Regions from separate parts of the Streptomyces sp. NPDC051567 genome, predicted to be linked through region 1. Evidence: riboswitches for the same ligand, from Rfam matches in the RefSeq annotation. Region 1 holds a riboswitch; each other region holds the start of a gene.
The links. Region 1 has a riboswitch for cobalamin ahead of ACIA5F_RS16885 (energy-coupling factor ABC transporter permease). Riboswitches for the same ligand answer to the same signal wherever they lie in the genome.
Positions count from the first base shown of each region.

Region 2: linked by a shared signal. The riboswitch ahead of ACIA5F_RS14555 (prenyltransferase/squalene oxidase repeat-containing protein) and the one ahead of ACIA5F_RS16885 (energy-coupling factor ABC transporter permease) in region 1 are both predicted to bind cobalamin.
Region 3: linked by a shared signal. The riboswitch ahead of metE (5-methyltetrahydropteroyltriglutamate--homocysteine S-methyltransferase) and the one ahead of ACIA5F_RS16885 (energy-coupling factor ABC transporter permease) in region 1 are both predicted to bind cobalamin.

Region 1 covers NZ_JBITDK010000013.1:91,351-97,280, forward strand. Annotated here, with positions in the region: gene ACIA5F_RS16880 (L-serine ammonia-lyase) at 219-1,601, shown strand; cobalamin riboswitch at 1,823-2,018, shown strand; gene ACIA5F_RS16885 (energy-coupling factor ABC transporter permease) at 2,048-2,755, shown strand; gene ACIA5F_RS16890 (energy-coupling factor ABC transporter substrate-binding protein) at 2,830-3,276, shown strand; gene cbiQ (cobalt ECF transporter T component CbiQ) at 3,280-4,029, shown strand; gene ACIA5F_RS16900 (ATP-binding cassette domain-containing protein) at 4,026-4,865, shown strand; gene ACIA5F_RS16905 (PadR family transcriptional regulator) at 4,944-5,528, shown strand; gene ACIA5F_RS16910 (EF-hand domain-containing protein) at 5,611-5,823, opposite strand.
Region 2 covers NZ_JBITDK010000010.1:184,797-190,726, forward strand. Annotated here, with positions in the region: gene ACIA5F_RS14550 (hypothetical protein) at 1-423, opposite strand, end outside; gene ACIA5F_RS14555 (prenyltransferase/squalene oxidase repeat-containing protein) at 420-3,320, opposite strand; cobalamin riboswitch at 3,442-3,579, opposite strand; cobalamin riboswitch at 3,686-3,764, shown strand; gene ACIA5F_RS14560 (hypothetical protein) at 3,877-5,292, shown strand; gene ACIA5F_RS14565 (chaplin) at 5,589-5,828, shown strand.
Region 3 covers NZ_JBITDK010000004.1:249,482-255,411, reverse strand. Annotated here, with positions in the region: gene ACIA5F_RS07070 (cytochrome P450) at 1-1,238, opposite strand, end outside; gene metE (5-methyltetrahydropteroyltriglutamate--homocysteine S-methyltransferase) at 1,694-4,015, opposite strand; cobalamin riboswitch at 4,206-4,432, opposite strand; partial or broken gene ACIA5F_RS07060 (acyl-CoA dehydrogenase family protein) at 4,574-4,717, shown strand; gene ACIA5F_RS07055 (enoyl-CoA hydratase/isomerase family protein) at 4,714-5,784, shown strand; gene ACIA5F_RS07050 (thioesterase II family protein) at 5,886-5,930, opposite strand, start outside.

The DNA.
Region 1 (5,930 bases):
CGGTACCGGGCGGCCCCGCGCCGCCATAGAAGCCCCAGGAACCCCAGGGGCCTCGTCCGCCCGCCCCTCCTCCGGGGCCACAGCCCCGCTCCGGCGCCGTCCCGTACGGGCTCGCGCCCGGCTCCTTCCTCACGGGTTAGTCTCGCCTGTCGGACAAAAACCGAACAATCGACCTATCCTGCCCCGTCCACCCCACGAGCAGACAAGGGAGTCCGCCAGTGGCCATCTCCGTCTTCGACCTCTTCTCCATCGGCATCGGCCCGTCCTCCTCCCACACGGTCGGTCCGATGCGCGCGGCACGGATGTTCGTGACCCGGCTGAAGAAGGACGGCGTCCTCGCACAGACCGCGTCCGTACGGGCCGAACTCTTCGGCTCGCTCGGCGCGACCGGCCACGGCCACGGCACCCCCAAGGCGGTGCTGCTGGGCCTGGAGGGCCACTCCCCGCGCACGGTCGACGTGGAGACCGCCGACGCCGAGGTCGAGCGCATCCGCCGGACGGGCCGGCTGCGGCTGCTGGGCACCGAGATAGGCGAGGGCCACGAGATCGCCTTCGACGAGCCGAACCAGCTGATCCTGCACCGCCGCCGCTCCCTGCCGTACCACGCCAACGGCATGACCCTCTTCGCCTACGACACGGCGGGCACCCCGCTGCTGGAGAAGACGTACTACTCGGTCGGCGGCGGCTTCGTCGTGGACGAGGACGCGGTCGGCGAGGACCGGATCAAGCTCGACGACACCGTGCTGAAGTACCCCTTCCGCTCCGGTGACGAGATGCTCCGCCTGGCGAACGAGACCGGCCTGTCGATCTCCTCCCTGATGCTGGAGAACGAGAAGACCTGGCGCACCGAGGACGAGATCCGCGAGGGCCTGCTGGAGATCTGGCGCGTCATGCAGTCCTGCGTCGCGCGCGGCATGTCCCGCGAGGGCATCCTCCCGGGCGGTCTGCGGGTCAAGCGCCGGGCCGCCTCCACGGCGCGCCAGCTGCGCGCCGAGGGCGACCCGCTGCTGCACCGCAGCGAGTGGGCGACGATCTACGCGATGGCGGTCAACGAGGAGAACGCGGCGGGCGGCCGGGTCGTGACCGCCCCCACCAACGGCGCGGCGGGCGTCCTGCCGGCCGTCCTGCACTACTACATGAACTTCGTGCCGGGCGCCGACGAGGACGGCGTGGTCCGCTTCCTCCTGGCGGCGGGCGCGATCGGCATGCTCTTCAAGGAGAACGCCTCGATCTCGGGCGCCGAGGTCGGCTGCCAGGGCGAGGTGGGCTCCGCCTGCTCCATGGCGGCGGGCGCCCTCGCCGAGGTCATGGGCGGCACCCCGGAGCAGGTCGAGAACGCGGCCGAGATCGGCATGGAGCACAACCTGGGCCTGACCTGCGACCCGGTCGGCGGCCTGGTCCAGATCCCGTGCATCGAGCGCAACGGCATGGCGGCGGTCAAGGCCGTCACGGCGGCCAGGATGGCGCTGCGCGGCGACGGCAGCCACAAGGTCTCCCTCGACAAGGTCATCAAGACCATGAAGGAGACGGGCGCGGACATGAAGGTCAAGTACAAGGAGACGGCCCGCGGCGGCCTCGCGGTCAACGTCATCGAGTGCTGACGTAGACACGGCCCCGCCCGCGTCGGCGGAGGCGGGGACGGACACGAGGCCCGGCGGGCCGCTTCGCGGGAAGCGGTCCGGCGGGCCTCGTACTGTCCGCCCCGGCGGCGCTCCGGGTCCGAAGGGGCGCTCCGGGTCCGAGGGGGGGGCTCCCGTGGCCGTCGGCGGGAACGGACCGCAGGTGGGCTGCCCGGACGGGTTGTGGGGCGTCGGCGGCGGGACTAAGGTCAGCGGGCCTTGGTGTTCGGGAAACCGGTGGGAAACCGGTGCGGCCCTCGCCACTGTGATCGGGAAGTCCGGCTCCACTCCTGCGGGAAGCCACTGGGACCACGCGGGGAACCGCACGGGCCCGGGAAGGCGGAGCCAGGGCATCAGTACCCGTGAGCCAGGAGACCGGCCAGGGCGCGTCGTCCATCCACGAGGTGCTGGAGAGGTCTCCCCCACTCATGCATATAGCCGAGGGGTTCCTACCCCCTTTGCACGCGGTCGCCTGGGGCGCCGCGTCCGCTCCCTTCGTCGTCCACGGGGTCCGCGCCCTCACCCGCGAGGTGAAGGAGCATCCCGAGAGCACGCTGCTGCTCGGGGCGTCCGGAGCGTTCACTTTCGTCCTGTCCGCCCTGAAGATCCCTTCGGTGACGGGCAGTTGCTCGCACCCCACCGGCACCGGGCTCGGCGCCATCCTCTTCCGTCCGCCGATCATGGCGGTGCTCGGCACGATCACCCTGCTCTTCCAGGCGCTGCTGCTGGCCCACGGCGGGCTGACCACGCTGGGCGCCAACGTCTTCTCGATGGCGATCGCCGGGCCCTGGGCGGGGTACGGGGTCTACCGGCTGCTGCGCAGGGCCGGGGCGCCGCTGATGGTGACCGTCTTCTTCGGCGCCTTCTTCGCCGACCTGGTCACCTACTGCGTCACCAGCGTCCAGCTCGCGGCGGCCTTCCCGGACCCGGGTACCGGCTTCGCGGGCGCGCTCGCGAAGTTCGGCGGGATCTTCGCCGTCACCCAGATCCCGCTCGCGGTCAGCGAGGGGCTGCTGACGGTCCTCGTGATGCGGCTGCTGATGCGGTCGAGCCGCTCGGACCTGGTCCGGCTGGGCGTCGCCCGGCTCACCCGGGGCAAGGCCGCGCCCGGAAACCGGCCGGAGGCGGCGCTGTGACGAGCCGGAGGACGAAGGCAGGGACAGGGCCAGGGACAGGGGCGGGGACGAGGACGAGGACGAGGACGATGGCGATGAGCCGGCACGCGAAGATCAACACTCTGCTGCTGCTCCTGGTGGCGGCGCTGGCCGTGCTCCCCCTCGCGCTGGGGATGGGCGAGGGCAAGGAGGAGCCGTTCGCGGGCGCCGACGCCCAGGCCGAGGCGGCCATCACCGAACTGGACCCGGACTACGAGCCGTGGTTCACCCCGCTGTACGAACCTCCGTCCGGGGAGGTCGAGTCCGCGCTCTTCGCCCTCCAGGCGGCGCTCGGCGCGGGCCTGCTCGCGTACTACTTCGGGGTCCGTACGGGCCGCCGCCAGGGCGCCGCCGCCGCGACGGCCGCCGCCCGGGGGGACCGGCCGGACGGGCCGGAGGCCGCGGACCGGGGCCCCGCACCGGGCCCCGGCCCCGCCCCCGCGCCGTCCCCCGGCCCGGACCCCGGCCCGCCGCCGGGGCCCGTCACCCGGGTGGAGCCGTAGCCGGTGCTGCCCATCGACGTGGCGGCGCACAGCAGCCGCTGGCGCCACCGCCACCCGCTGGAGAAGGCGCTGCTGGGGCTCGGGCTGACGGTCACGGCCGTCTGCCTGCCGCCCTGGCCCGGCGGGCCGCTGGTCGCCGTCGCCACGCTCGCCCTGCTCCTCGGCCCGGCCGAGGTGGCCGGGCGGCAGCTGTGGCGGGCCTTCCGTATCCCGCTCGGCTTCTGTGTCACGGGGGCGGTGCCGCTGCTGTTCGCGGTGGGCGGCCCGTCGGGGCCGGTCTCACCGGCCCCGGACGGTCCGCTCCGCGCGGCGGAGCTGCTGCTGCGCACCTCGTCGGCCTCGCTCGGCCTGCTGCTGTTCGCCTTCACCACCCCCGTCTCGGACGTGCTGCCCCGGCTGGTGCGGGCCGGGGTCCCGGCCCCGGTGGTGGACGTGGCCCTGGTCATGTACCGGATCGGGTTCCTGCTGCTCGACTCCCTCGCCCAGGTCCACCGCGCCCAGGCGGCCCGGCTGGGCCAGAGGGGCCGGGCGGCGGTGTGGCGTTCGCTGGCCGGGCTCGCCGCGACCGCCTTCGTCCGGGCCTTCGACCGCGCGGCGCGGCTCCAGGAGGGCCTGGCCGGGCGCGGCTACGACGGCACGCTGCGGGTGCTCGTCCCCCAGGCGGCGCTGTCCTGGCGGTTCCTGGCCGGGACCGCCGCCCTGCTGATCTCCCTGGTCACCGTGACCCTCGTCCTGAAGGAGCTGTACCTGTGAGGCCGTCGGTGGAGCTGGTGGGGGCGGGGTACGCGTACGAGGACGGGCCCGAGGTCCTCTCCGGCGTGGATTTCGGGATCGCGCCGCAGCGGGCGCTGGTCCTGCTGGGCCGCAACGGCAGTGGCAAGACCACGCTGATGCGGCTGCTGAGCGGGGGGCTGCGGCCGGGCTCCGGGGCGCTGCTGCTCGACGGCGTGCGGGTGACGTACGACCGGGCCGGTCTGACCCGGCTGCGGACGGCGGTGCAGCTCGTCGTGCAGGACCCGGACGACCAGCTCTTCGCGGCCTCGGTGGAGCAGGACGTCTCCTTCGGGCCGATGAACCTGGGGCTGGCGCCCGGGGAGGTCCGGGCCCGGGTCGGTGACGCGCTGGCCGCGCTGGACATCACGGCGCTGCGGGACCGCCCGACCCACCTCCTCTCGTACGGCCAGCGCAAGCGCGCGGCGATCGCGGGCGCGGTGGCGATGGCTCCGCGCGTGCTGATCCTGGACGAGCCGACGGCCGGGCTGGACCCGGACGGGCAGGAGCGGCTGCTGGACGTCCTGGCGGGTCTGCGTGCGCGGGGGACGACGGTGGTGATGGCCACGCACGACGTGGACCTGGCGGTCCGGTGGGCGGACGACGCGGCGGTCCTCACCCCGGCGGGCATCCGGCTGGGCCCGGCCCCGGCCCTGCTGTCGGACCCGGAGCTGCTGGCCTCGGCGGGGCTGCGCCAGGCGTGGTCCCCGGCGGTGACGGCGTTCCTGCGCGCCCGGGGCCTGCTCGCCGCCGACGCCCCGGGCCCGCGCGTGCCCGAGGCGCTGGCCGCCTGGGAGCCGGGGCCGGTCCGGGGCTGACCGGGGCGCGGGGCCGGTCCGGGCGCGGGGCCAGGTCCGGTCCGGCGCTCCGGGCGGTCGCAAACCTAGGATGGCGCCATGTCGCTCCCGCACGCCATCCTCACCGCCCTCCTCGAAAAGCCCTCGTCCGGGCTGGAGCTGACCCGGCGGTTCGACAAGTCGATCGGGTACTTCTGGTCCGCGACGCACCAGCAGATCTACCGCGAGCTGGGCCGGCTGGAGGAGGCCGGGCTGATCCGGGCGCTGCCCGGCCAGGTCCCGGTCCGGGGGCGGCGCAAGGAGTACGAGGTGCTCCCGGAGGGCAGTGCGGAGCTGGCGCGGTGGGTCGCCGGGAGCCAGGACCCGAAGCCGATCCGGGACCCCCTGCTGCTGCGGGTCCGGGCGGCCGGGGTGGTGGGGGCGCAGGGCCTGGCCGGGGAGTTGCGGCGCCATCTGGAGCTGCACCGCGGGCAGTTGGCGATGTACGAGGCGATCGAGGCGAAGGACTTCCCGCCGGGCCGGGACTCCGAGGAGGACCGGCTGCGCCGGCTCGTCCTGCACGGGGGGATCGGTCTGGAGACGTTCTGGCTGCGCTGGCTGGAGGAGGCGCTCGACGAGGTCCCGGAAGTGCTGGAAGTCCCGGCGGCTCCGGAGCGAGGTCCCGCAGCCGGGGTCCCGGAGTGAGGTCCCGGAGCCGGGGTTCCCGGACGTGACAGCGCCCTCCGGCCCGGCAGGGGGCGGAGGGCGTGCGCGGGGCGTGGGCGGGCTACTTGTTGACGGAGGACCAGAACTCGTCGAAGCTCAGCAGGCCGTCGCCGTTGGCGTCCTTGGAGGCGATCACGGCGTCCGCGACCGGGCCGGTGACGAACCCGTCGCCCATGGCGGCCATGGCCGCCCGGAACTCGTCGGCCGTGACGAAGCCGTCGCCGTTCTTGTCGAAGTTGCCGAACGTCGTCCGTGCGTTATCGATGTCCGCCACTGGGTCCACCCCTTCTTGGTGCTTGCTGACCGGCTCAGGGTAACGGCCGGTCCCTCCCGCCCCTCCTGCGGGTCCCTACGCGATCCTTACGGCCGGGCGGTGTCCCG
Region 2 (5,930 bases), on a different contig from region 1:
GAGCCGGCTGTACTCCCAGGTGTTCTGCCCGGGTCCCGCGTGCCAGTACGACCAGTACGCGGCGGCGGGCGGGGTCAGGACGCAGTCCTCCTGCTCCGGGGGCGGGTACTGCTTGCCGCCCTGGTGGCCGCTGTACCCGATCCGGCAGATGAACGCCGGGCCGTCGTGGCCCGTGCCGGTGGTCCGCCAGCCGCCCTGGTTGAGGAGCTCGTACCCGGTGGTGGGCGTGGTACCGCAGGAGCGGTAGACGGGGCCGCCCCAGCGGCTGAAGTCCACCGCGAGCACCACCCCCGAGGAGGTGGTGCACTGCCCCATCGGCTGCGGGGCCGCCCCGGCCGGGCCGGCGGTCGCGCCGAGCGCGGCGGCCGTCAGGACGAGCGCGGCCGAGCCGTTGCCGAGGGCGCGCGCGATCCGGGCCCTCATCGCTGCTCACCGGCCGCCGTACGGCGCCTGCGCGCGGCCAGGCTCACGCACCAGCCGCCGAGGACGAGGGCGCCCGAGGCGACGGCGAGGGCGCCGGCCCGGCCCCCGGTGGAGGCGAGCGGCCCGCCCCCGGGGCCTCCTGCGGCTCCGCCGGTGACACCGGTGACGTTCGTACCGCCTGTGCCGTTCGTGGCGCCCGGGGTCCCGCCCGTGGTCCCGCCGGGGGTCACGATGACCGGCGCGCCCGTGGAGGAGGACGGGGAGGGGCGCGGGGCGGACGCGGACGGCTCCGGGTCCGGCGTGGGCTGCGGGACGGTCCCGGTCAGGCTGCGGTGGAGCACCCCGAAGGAGATTCCGGTGGCGCCGCCGACGGCCTGGGTGGAGGCCCGCACGTCGGAGCCGCGCTGGCCCGCCGCCGCGATGTTGAAGCCGCCGTCCGGGTTCTGCTGCGAGGCCAGGAACCCCAGCGCCCCGGCGATCCGCGCACCGTACTTCGGCACGTCCAGGGAGAGCGCCTGCACGGCCAGGGCCGCGGAGTTCACCGAGTCGCCCGCGGCGCCGGGGAAGCCGCCGTTCGCGAGCTGCCGGGAGGCGATCCAGGCGAGCGCGGTGTCCACGGCGCCCTGCGCCTTCGCGTCGGGGACCAGGTCGAGGGCCATGGCGGCGATCGCGGTGGAGTCCACGTCGGAGTCGCCCGTGGACGGGATCTGGCTCGGCCAGGCTCCCGTGGACTGCTGGAGACCGGCCAGGTACGCGACCGGTGCGGTGGCGGCCCGCCTCTCGCCCGCCCGCAACTGCGCCGTGACGCCCAGCGCCTGCCCGAACACCGAGGGCGTGTAGGAGTAGTTGCCCGGCGCCGCGCACCTGCGGTCCGGCTTCTCGCTGGGCGCCGTGCAGATGCCCTTGTCCAGGGCGGCGATCAGGTCCTGGCCGCCGAAGGCGCGCGGGTCGCGGCCGACGGTCTGGGCCAGCAGGGCGGTCTTGCCGATCGACCCGCCGCCCGCGGTCCTGCGGCCGACACCGGTCCAGTCGTGGACCCCGCGGCCCGTGCCGTCCTTGCCGCCCTTGTCGAGGAAGTCCACGACGGCGCGCAGCCTGTTGTCGTCGCGGCCGGTCGCGGCCAGCGCGTAGGCGCCGTCGATCGTGAGACCGAAGTCGGCGAAACCCGGGCTGGACTCGTAGTACCGGCCCTGCTTGAGGACCGGGCCGGTGAGGTAGGTGACACCCCGCCCGAGATCGGGACGCTCACCGGCCGGGACGGTCGGCGCAGTGGTGGGAGGCGTCGTGGGCGGGCCGGTCGGGGGTGTGGTCGGCGGGTCGGTGGGCGGAGTCGTCGGAGGCGTCGTGGGCGGCCGGGTCGGTTCGGGGGTCTTCGTGGTCAGGGTGACCAGGCTGGTGTCCCGGCCCGCGAGGACGGCCGTGGTCGTGGGGTAGAAGGCCGGGTCCGGGAGCCCCTCCTCGAAGCCGAAGCCGCCGTCCGTGAGCTGCTGCCCGGAGAGCCAGGAGACGGCCGCGTCGGCCCGGACGGTGTCGCCGAGGGCCCGCAGGGCCTGGGCCGCGTAGGCGGTGGCGATGACGGAGCCCGTGGTGGCGTCCGTGTAGCCGGGGAAACCGCCGTCGGGGCGCTGGGCCAGCGTGAGGTAGCTCCGGGCCTTCGACACCGTCGCGTCCTGCCCGCCCGCGTGCCGCAGCACGAGGGAGACGAGCGCGGTGGTCGCCGGGTCCGGGTCACAGTTCTCGCCCGGCCGGATCAGGAGGGAGGTGATGCCGCCGTCCGCGCACTGGAGCTGGGTCAGCCGGGTCACGGCCTCGGCCGGCGGGGTGACGCCCGCGCGCAGGACGGCCAGCAGGGCCAGCGCCTGGCCGTCCGCGTGGCCCGCGTCCAGGAAGTCGCCCTTGCCGGTGCAGCCGGGCGTGGACCCGCTCTCCGGGCCGGCGGGACAGACGTTCTTCACCAGGTCGCCGATCAGGTCGCGTCCGCCGAAGGCGCGCGGGTCGCCCCCGGTGACCTCGGCGAGCAGCGCGAGGCGGCCGGCGGCGTTCGCGTCGGGTGCCCGGTCCGGGCCGGCCGGGTAGGCGTACGCGTCGGTCTCCGCCGCCAGGAAGGCGGTGATCCGGTCGAGGGCCGGGCTCCCGCCCTCCGCCGCGGCCAGCGCGTAGGCGGCCTCGGTGGTGAGGAAGTGGTGGGGGGCGTCCGCGCCCTCGTCGACGACGCGTTCGCCGTCGGTGAGCCGTCCCGTCAGCCACCGGGCGGCGGCGGGGACGTCGATCTCGCGGCCCGGGACGGGCGGCCCGGGGGTGGGGCTGGTCGTGGGGTCCGGCCCGGGGGCGTCGCCGCCCGCGCGCACCTGGTCGGGGGTGAAGGAGGGCCTGCCCGTCGACCCGCCCACATCGGTGCCGCCGAACACCCAGGCGTCGACGTCGCCGTCCTTCGGCACGCGGTCCATGGCGCCGTACCGGCTGTAGCTCCAGTCGGCCTGGCCCGGGGAGGCCACCCAGTACGACCAGTAGGCCGTGGCCTGCGGGGTGAGGACGCAGTCCTCCTCGTCGGGGGTCGGGTACCGCGTCCCGGCGGCGAAGGGGCCGTAGCCGATGCGGCAGATGAAGGCGGGGCCGTCGTGCTCGGTGCCCGTGGTGCGGAACCCGGCCTCGTGGAGCAGTTCGTAGCCGGTGGTCGGCGTCGGGTCGCAGCCCCGCTCGACCTTGCCGCCGAAGGGGCCGAAGTCGACGGCGACGACCGCGCCCCGCGTCGCCGTGCACGGGTCGAGGGGGTCGGCGGCGGCCGGTGTCACTGTGACGAAGGCAACGCCCGTGCCGAAGGTGAGGAGTACCGCCGCTACGAGGCACGGCCATCGCCGCCCGCCCCTGCGCCGGACTGTCTGCTCTGCGGTACCCACCACGGCCCCTCGTGTCGTCCGGGCGGGCAGAGCGTGGCACATCGGGCCCCCGCGCACGGCGGATGCCGTGGGGGAGCCGGTCGGACCACGCCGTAGTCCGCGACGGCGTTCTCTCGCTGTATGAGCTGCATGACCTGACTCCAGGCATTCCGGCTCGCCCGCACTCTGTACGGGCACACGGTTGCGGGTCAGCGCCGGATTCAGACCGGCTTCCCCTGGAGTTGAGTGCTTATCAGACGGAGTGAAACACGCGGCCGAAGACAGCGTCAAGGTGGCCGGAACCCCACCCGCCGCCACGGGCCCGGGGCCTGCGGGCAGGCTGGCGCGCCCATGATCCCTCCGGTAGCGTCCGGGGCTGCCACGTGGGGGAACCCGGTGCGAATCCGGGGCTGACGCGCAGCGGTGTGGGAACGGCAGGGGGCCGTTCACCGAGCCCGAATGCCCAGGCGGCAGTGATCGAAGGAAGCCGTACCACGCGTTCGGACGGCGGCCACCGCCTCCGGAGCCGCGGCTGCGGCGGGGTGTGTCCGGCCGTCCCTCAGCTCAGGAGCAGGCCATGTCCCGTCCCCGTACCGCCCGTCGCGCCGCACTGGCGATACCCGCCGTCCTCGGCGCTTTCGCGCTCACCGTGCCGCCCGCCGCGGCCACCTCCTCGCCCGCGCAGATCGCGACCTCGAAGACCAACGGCGTCTCCTACCTCAAGTCCCTCCAGGCCGCCGACGGTTCGTACGCGGGCTCCGGTCTCTCCAACGAGTGGGCCTTCAGCGTCTTCGCCGCCGCGGGCACCGCCGCGGTGGACGTCACGCCCGGCGGCGACGCGACCAAGAACGCGCGCACCGTCTACCGGAACCTGCTGTCCGGCGCGGGCTGGCCCTCCGCCACCCCGGTCGTCACCGACTACGAGCGCGGTGCGCTCAACGCGTACGCCGCCGGGATCGACCCGGCCCGCGTCTCCGCCTCCCGCAACCTCGTCGCCGACGTCTACGGCTACTGGCAGAACGCCGAGGCGGGGTACTTCGGCCCGTCCGGGAACTACAACGGCACGGTCTTCGCGGCCCTCTCCCTGGGCGGGGCCCGGACGCAGACCGGCGGGCAGCGCGTGCCGCAGGCCCTGCTCGACTCGATGACCACCCGCATCCGCGCCAACCAGCACAACGACGGCGGCTGGAACTTCAGCAAGGCCGAGGGCAACCCGGCCGCGCTGGCCTCGGCGAGCGACATCGACATGACGGGCGCCTCGATGGCGGCCCTGTGCGTCTCGGGCGTGCCCGCCACCGACGCGGACATCGTTCAGGCCAAGGCGTTCCTCAAGAGCAAGCTGGTGGCCGGCACCGGCGCCCTCAACGGGATGTTCGGCGCGAACACGAACTCCAACGGCTGGGCCGTCTCCGGCCTCAACGCCTGTGGCATCAACCCGCAGACCGGCGACTTCCTCACCTCCATGGGCAGGACCCCGGTCGACTTCCTGATCGCCCAGCAGTTCAAGCCGGGCGGCGGCTTCAAGTACCTGCCGAGCGACACCTCGCCCTCCGCCTACGCCTCCATCGACGGCCTGCGCGCCGTCACGGGCGGCGGTTTCACCTCGGCGCCCCCGGTCCCGGTGACGGCCGGTGCCGCACGGTGGGCGGCCGAGAGCGCGTTCACCCCCGGTACGGCGTCCAAGCTGGCCCTGACCGTGGACGACGGGGCCGGCGGCCTCAAGGTCTGCTCGGTCACCGTCACCCCGACCGGCGCCACGACCACGCTCGGCGAGGTCCTCACCGCCGCCACCACGGCCGCGACGCCGTCCGGCTGCGTCACCGGGGTGACGCCGTCCTCGGGCGGCTCCGGCGCCGTCACCGCCGTCAACGGCAAGGCCAACAGCGGTGCTTCGACCTGGAAGGTCAGCATCGACGGCTCCGCCTTCGCGGGCGCGGACCGCTCCACGGCCGTCGCCGTGGGTGACACCATCGCCCTGCGCCGGGGCGTCTGACCCCTGGCCGGGAGGGACGTACACCGGCCGGGAGGGACACCCGCCACCGCGTCCCTCCCGGCCCGGCCGCCTCTCCCGGCCCGGCCGCCTCTCCCGGCCCGGCCGCCTCTCCCGGCCCGGCCGCCTCTCCCGGCCCGGCCGTTCGGCCCGGCCCGTCATCCGTTCGAGCGAACCGGCGGCCGGCGGCCCAACCGGCCCGGCGGATGCGACGAAGACCCAGGTGAGGGACCGGCCCGGCCGGTCCCCCGGAAACGGTCCGCGGTCCCGCGGACCGGTACTCATCTGTGGAGGCACCCATGTCCCGTGTACTCAGGAGCGCGGCGCTCGCGCTGGCGGCAGCCGCCGCGGTCGTCGGCGGCGCCCCGGCGGCCTCGGCCGACGCGGGGGCGCAGGGCCTCGCCGCGTACTCGCCGGGCGTGGCGTCGGGCAACCTCGTCCAGATCCCGGTGCACGTGCCGGTCAACGCCTGCGGGAACACGATCGGCCTGATCGGCCTGCTGAACCCCTCCTTCGGCAACGTCTGCGTCAACAGCTGACGCCCACCCCGCCTCCGGCCCGCCGCCGTTAACGGGGCGGCGCGGGCCGGAAGGTCCCCCGACACGCGCCGGTAACGGCCGCGCCGGGGGCCCGGCCGCGGG
Region 3 (5,930 bases), on a different contig from region 1:
TACACCAGCCCGCCGTTCTTGAACGGGACCCGCTCCCTGTCCACCGCCAGGCGCAGGTTCGGCATCCGGCGCAGGAGGGTGGCGTAGACGACCTGGAGCTCGACCCTGGCGAGCGCCTGGCCGAGGCACTGGTGCACGCCGAAGCCGAAGGCCAGGTGCCGCCGCGCGTCCCGTGTCACGTCCAGTCGGTCGGGGTCGGGGAAGGCCGTCCCGTCGCGGTTGGCGATGCTGTTCACGAGGATCACGCCGTCACCGGCGCGGACGATCGTCCCGGCGACCTCCACGTCCTCCCGCGCGACCCGCCCGCGCCCCGTGTGAAGCACCGTCAGGTACCGCAGGAGCTCCTCGACGGCGAGGGCGACGGCCAGGGGGTCGTCGCCCTCGCGGAGCAGCGCCAGCTGGTCCGGGTGGTCGAGCAGGGCCAGGGTGCCCAGCGCGATCATGTTCGCGGTGGTCTCGTGCCCCGCGATGAGCAGCAGCATGCTCGTGAGGACGACGTCCTCGCAGGTGAGCGCGTTGGACCGGACCTGACGGACGACCAGCTCGGACAGCAGGTCGTCACCGGGGTCCGCGTCCTTCGCCGCGACCAGCCGGTTCAGGTACTCGTGCAGGTTGCGCTGGGCGTCGAGGGCCACCTGCGGCGCGGACTCGCCGTTGATCAGGTCGCGGCTGTTGCGCTGGAAGAAGTCGTGGTCCTCGTACGGCACGCCGAGCAGTTCGCAGATCACCAGCGACGGCACGGCCAGCGCGAGCGACCGGACCAGGTCGGCCGGGCGCGGGCCCGCCGTCATCGAGTCGATCGCGGCGTCGACGATCCGCTGGATACCGGGCCGCATCGCCTCGACGCGCCGGGCGGTGAACGGGGCGGTGACCATGCGGCGGAGCCGGGCGTGTTCGGGGTCGTCGAAGTTGATGAAGCTGCGCCGCTTGCGCGTCGTCCTGCGCGCCCTGAACGTCTCGCTGATGTGCGGGAATCCGGGCAGCGTGACATCGCTGCTCATCCGGCTGTCGCTCAGCAGCTCGCGCTGTTCGGCGTAGCCGGTGACCAGCCACGGCGTGGTGCCGTCCCACAGGCGTACCTTGGAGATCGCGGACGCGCGACGCGCACTGCGCAGAGCCGGTGGCGGGTCGTAGGGGCAGCCTTCGGCCCTGGGCATGGGGTAGTCGGGGATTCCGTCCGCTTCCCCCGGGGGCTGCTCATCCGGTTCCTTGGCGAAGACGTTCGCGGCTGATGTCATGAATGCACTCCGGAATGGATGTCGGACACGCCGTCGGCCTGCGGATCACGGCCTCGCCGGCCGTCGACGCATCCGAGCCCGGTGCCTGTGTTCCGGAGCGTCCCAGGACCCACCTGTTGACCACTCTTCGTCCGCTTGCGGCTGCTTGCCACATCCTTGCCGAACCTGTGCCGAGCGACGGTGCGGGAGGAACCGGGAGGAACGTGCGGCGGCCGCAGGTGGTTCCGGCGGCGCGGCTGCGGGGGGCCAAGTGCAACGCCTGCGGCACGAGCGGCCACGGGCTCGGCCCAGGGGGTGCCGGTCCTCGGCCCCGCAGCTCCTCTCCGGCTACGGCTACGGCTGCGGCTCCGGGGACAAGTCCCAGCGGTGGTACGTCCCTTGAGGGGTGGGTGCCCGGGCACCGCCCGGGCCGCCGGTGGTCGCGGCGGCCGGGGCGGCTCCTCGTGCCGGTGCGGTCAGGCGTCCGGGGTCAGGCCGGAGCGGACCTCGCGGGCCGCGGTGACCAGGTTCTCCAGGGAGGCCTTGGTCTCGGGCCAGCCGCGGGTCTTCAGGCCGCAGTCGGGGTTGACCCAGAGGCGTTCCGCCGGGATGGCCTCCAGTCCCTTGCGGAGCAGGGCGGCAGCCTCCTGGGCGCTGGGCACGCGCGGGGAGTGGATGTCCCAGACCCCGGGCCCGGCCTCGCGCGGGTAGCCGTGCCCGGCCAGTTCGGTGGCGACCTGCATGTGGGAGCGGGCGGCCTCCAGGCTGATGACGTCCGCGTCGAGGTCGTCGATGGCCTGGACGATGTCACCGAACTCGGCGTAGCACATGTGGGTGTGGATCTGGGTGTCCGGCCGCACCCCGGAGACGGTGAGGCGGAAGGACTCGGTGGCCCAGTCCAGGTATGCGGCGTGGTCGGCGGCGCGCAGCGGGAGGGTCTCGCGGAGGGCGGGTTCGTCGACCTGGATGACGGAGGTGCCCGCGGCCTCCAGGTCGTTGACCTCGTCGCGCAGGGCGAGGGCGACCTGGCGGGCGGTGTCGCCGAGCGGCTGGTCGTCGCGGACGAAGGACCAGGCGAGCATGGTGACCGGGCCGGTGAGCATGCCCTTGACCGGCTTGGAGGTCTGAGCCTGGGCGTAGGAGGTCCAGCGGACCGTCATCGGCTCGGGGCGGGAGATGTCCCCGGCCAGGACGGGCGGGCGGACGTAGCGGGTGCCGTAGGACTGGACCCAGCCGTGCTGGGTGGCGAGGTAGCCGGTGAGCTGTTCGGCGAAGTACTGCACCATGTCGTTGCGTTCGGGCTCGCCGTGGACGAGGACGTCGATGCCCGCCTTCTCCTGGAAGGCGAGGACCTCGCGGATCTCGTCCTTGACGCGCTCCTCGTACCCGGCGGTGTCGAGGCGTCCGGCGCGCAGGTCGGCGCGGGCGGTCCGCAACTCGGCCGTCTGGGGGAACGAACCGATGGTGGTGGTCGGCAGGAGGGGCAGGCCGAGGTGGGCGCGCTGGGCGAGCGTCCGTTCGGCGTAGGGCTGGGAGCGGCGGCCGTCGGCGTCGGTGATCGCGGCGGTACGGGCCCGTACCGCCGGGTCGCGGGTGAGGGCGGACCCGGCGCGGGAGGCCAGGTCGGCCCGGTTGGCGGCGAGTTCGGCGGTGATGGCGTCGGTGCCCCGGGCCAGGCCCTTGGCGAGGGTGACGATCTCGGTCGTCTTCTGCCGGGCGAAGGCGAGCCAGCGGGCGATCTGCGGGTCGATGTCGCGTTCGGCGCCTGCGTCCAGCGGGACGTGCAGCAGGGAGCAGGAGGCGGCCACGTCGACCTGGCCGGCGAGGCCCAGCAGCGTGCCGAGGACGGCGAGGGACTTCTCGTAGTCGTTGATCCAGATGTTGCGGCCGTTGACCACGCCCGCGACCAGGCGCTTGCCGCGCAGTCCGCCGACGGCGGCGAGGTCGTCGAGGTTCTTGGCGGCCCGGTCGGTGAAGTCGAGGGCGAGCCCGTCGACGGGTGCCTTGGCCAGGACGGACAGGGCCTCGCCGAGGCGGTCGAAGTAGGAGGCGACCAGCAGCTTGGGCCGGTCGGTGAGCGCGCCGAGGTCGCGGTAGGCGCGGGCGGCGGCGTTCAGTTCGGCCGGGGTGCGGTCCTGGACCAGGGCGGGCTCGTCGAGCTGCACCCACTCGGCGCCGGCGGCCCGCAGGTCGGCGAGGACCTCCGCGTACACGGGCAGGAGACGGTCCAGCAGGGTCAGCGGCTCGAAGTCGGCGGCCACCCCGGGAGCGGGCTTGGCCAGCAGCAGGTAGGTGACCGGGCCGACGAGGACCGGCCGGGCGTCGAGGCCGAGCGCGAGGGCTTCCTCCAGCTCGGCGACCTGCCGGGAGGAGTCGGCCGTGAAGACGGTGCCGGGGCCGAGTTCGGGGACCAGGTAGTGGTAGTTGGTGTCGAACCACTTGGTCATCTCCAGGGGCGCGACGTCCTGGGTGCCGCGCGCCATGGCGAAGTAGCCGTCGAGCGCGTCCGCGGCGTGGGCCTCACGGTGCCGGGCGGGGACGGCGCCGACCATGACACTGGTGTCCAGCACGTGGTCGTAGTACGAGAAGTCGCCGGTCGGCACCTCGGTGATGCCCGCGTCGGCGAGCTGCCGCCAGTTCGTCCGGCGCAGCTCCGCCGCGGTCTCCCGGAGGGCGTCGGCGGTGACGCGGCCCTTCCAGTAACCCTCGACGGCCTTCTTCAGTTCCCGGTTCTGTCCCTGGCGGGGGTAGCCGTACACGGTGGCCCGTACTGCCGCGGCTGCGGACTTCGCTGTCACGGAACTCTCCTTCGCGAGATGTGTCCTGGAGATCCCGGGGACGGGACGAGGACGCGAAGGGGAGGCAGACCGGACGGGACCGTTGCCGCGCGCGGGGCGCGGTCGTCCGCCTGATGTGCGTCGCCCCGGACTTCCGTCCGGGGTTTCCTCCGACCCGCCCACGAGGTCACCGGGATATCCGCGCACGATCGGCCGTGCGCGGACAGCGGGCAGGTCTTCGGACTCGCGGGCACGCCGGCCGGTCTCCCGGCGGACACCTACTGGCCGTCGCTTCCCAGGACCGTTTCCCGGTCCCAGTGCGTATGACGGCGGTCGTTCCCGCTCACCGCTGCGGGGCAGTCCCGGATTTCCACCGGGTTCCCTCTTACGACGCATCCCGCCTGGCGGACGGGGCGAACCAGCTGTGCCCGTCAGAGTAGAGGGATCACCCGCGTTCGGACAGTACTGTTCACATTCCGGACCGTGAGAGGGGACACGGACGGGCCGGAGCCGGAGCCGGAGTCGGAGCCGGAGCGGCAGCGGTCCGGCCCGCCCGCGGAGCGGTTCACCGGCCTCCGGCAGCCCCACGCCGGTTGCGGCCGCCCGGCCGCGTACGGCAGCGAGAAGAGCGTCCGTGACCTGCGGGTCCGGCAGATCCTGGAAGGAACCGACGAGATCATGCGCCTCCTTGTGGCCCGCTCCCTGCCCGGGGCCGTCCGGTGACCGGCGACGAACCCCCCGTCCTGACCCGGGCCGAGGGCCGCCTCGGCGTCATCACCCTGAACCGGCCCCGGGCCCTCAACGCCCTCACCCACGAGATGGTCCACCGGATCGCCGGGGCCCTGGACGCGTGGGAACACGACCCGGCGGTCGAGGCCGTCCTGATCACCGGGGCCGGGGAACGCGGCCTGTGCGCGGGCGGCGACATCCGGGCCATCCACGAGGACGCCCGCGCGGGCGGCGCCGCCTCGGCGGAGTTCTGGCGGGACGAGTACCGGCTCAACGCCCGCATCGCCCGCTACCCGAAACCGTACGTCGCCCTCATGGACGGCATCGTCATGGGCGGCGGGGTCGGCGTCTCGGCGCACGGCGGGGTACGGATCGTCACCGAACGGTCCCGGGTCGCCATGCCGGAGACCGGGATCGGCTTCGTACCCGACGTGGGCGGCACGTACCTGCTGGCGCTCGCCCCCGGCGGGCTCGGCACCCATCTGGCGCTGACCGGGACGGCGGTGGGGGCCGCGGACGCCGTGCTGTGCGGGCTCGCCGACCACTTCGTCCCGGCGGACCGGCTGCCGGAACTCCGCACGGCCCTGGCGGCGGCGCCGGTGGACGAGGTGCTCCCCGCGTTCGTCGGCGAGGCGCCGCCGGGGACGCTGGACGCCTTCCGCGAATGGGCCGACCCCTGCTACGGGGCCGACACGGTCGAGGAGATCGTGGACCGGCTCCTCGGCACCGGCGCGCCCGCCGCACGGGAGGCGGCCGGGACGATCCTCGCCAGGTCGCCCACCGCCCTGAAGGTCACCCTGGCCGCCCTGCGCCGGGTACCGGCGCTCGGGCCGCTGGAGGCGGTGCTCGGACAGGAGTACCGGGTGTCCTGCGCGGCCCTGTCCTCACCCGACCTGGTGGAGGGCATCCGCGCCCAGGTCGTCGACAAGGACCGCTCGCCCCGCTGGACACCCCCGACCCTCGCGGAGGTGACGGACGAGGACGTGGCCCGGTACTTCGCGCCGCTCGGCGACCGGGAACTCTCCCTGGCCGCCAAGGCCCCGCAGGAGGCGCCCCGGTGAGCCGGACCACCGCGCGCACCGCCTGACCCGGGGGGCCGGAGCCCGCCCGCCGCCCGCCGGACCGTCCGGCAGGCTCCGCCGGGCCCCCGGCCGGGCCCGGGTCAGGCGGTGCGGGCCCGGCCGGGACGACGGAGGTCCGCGGTCAG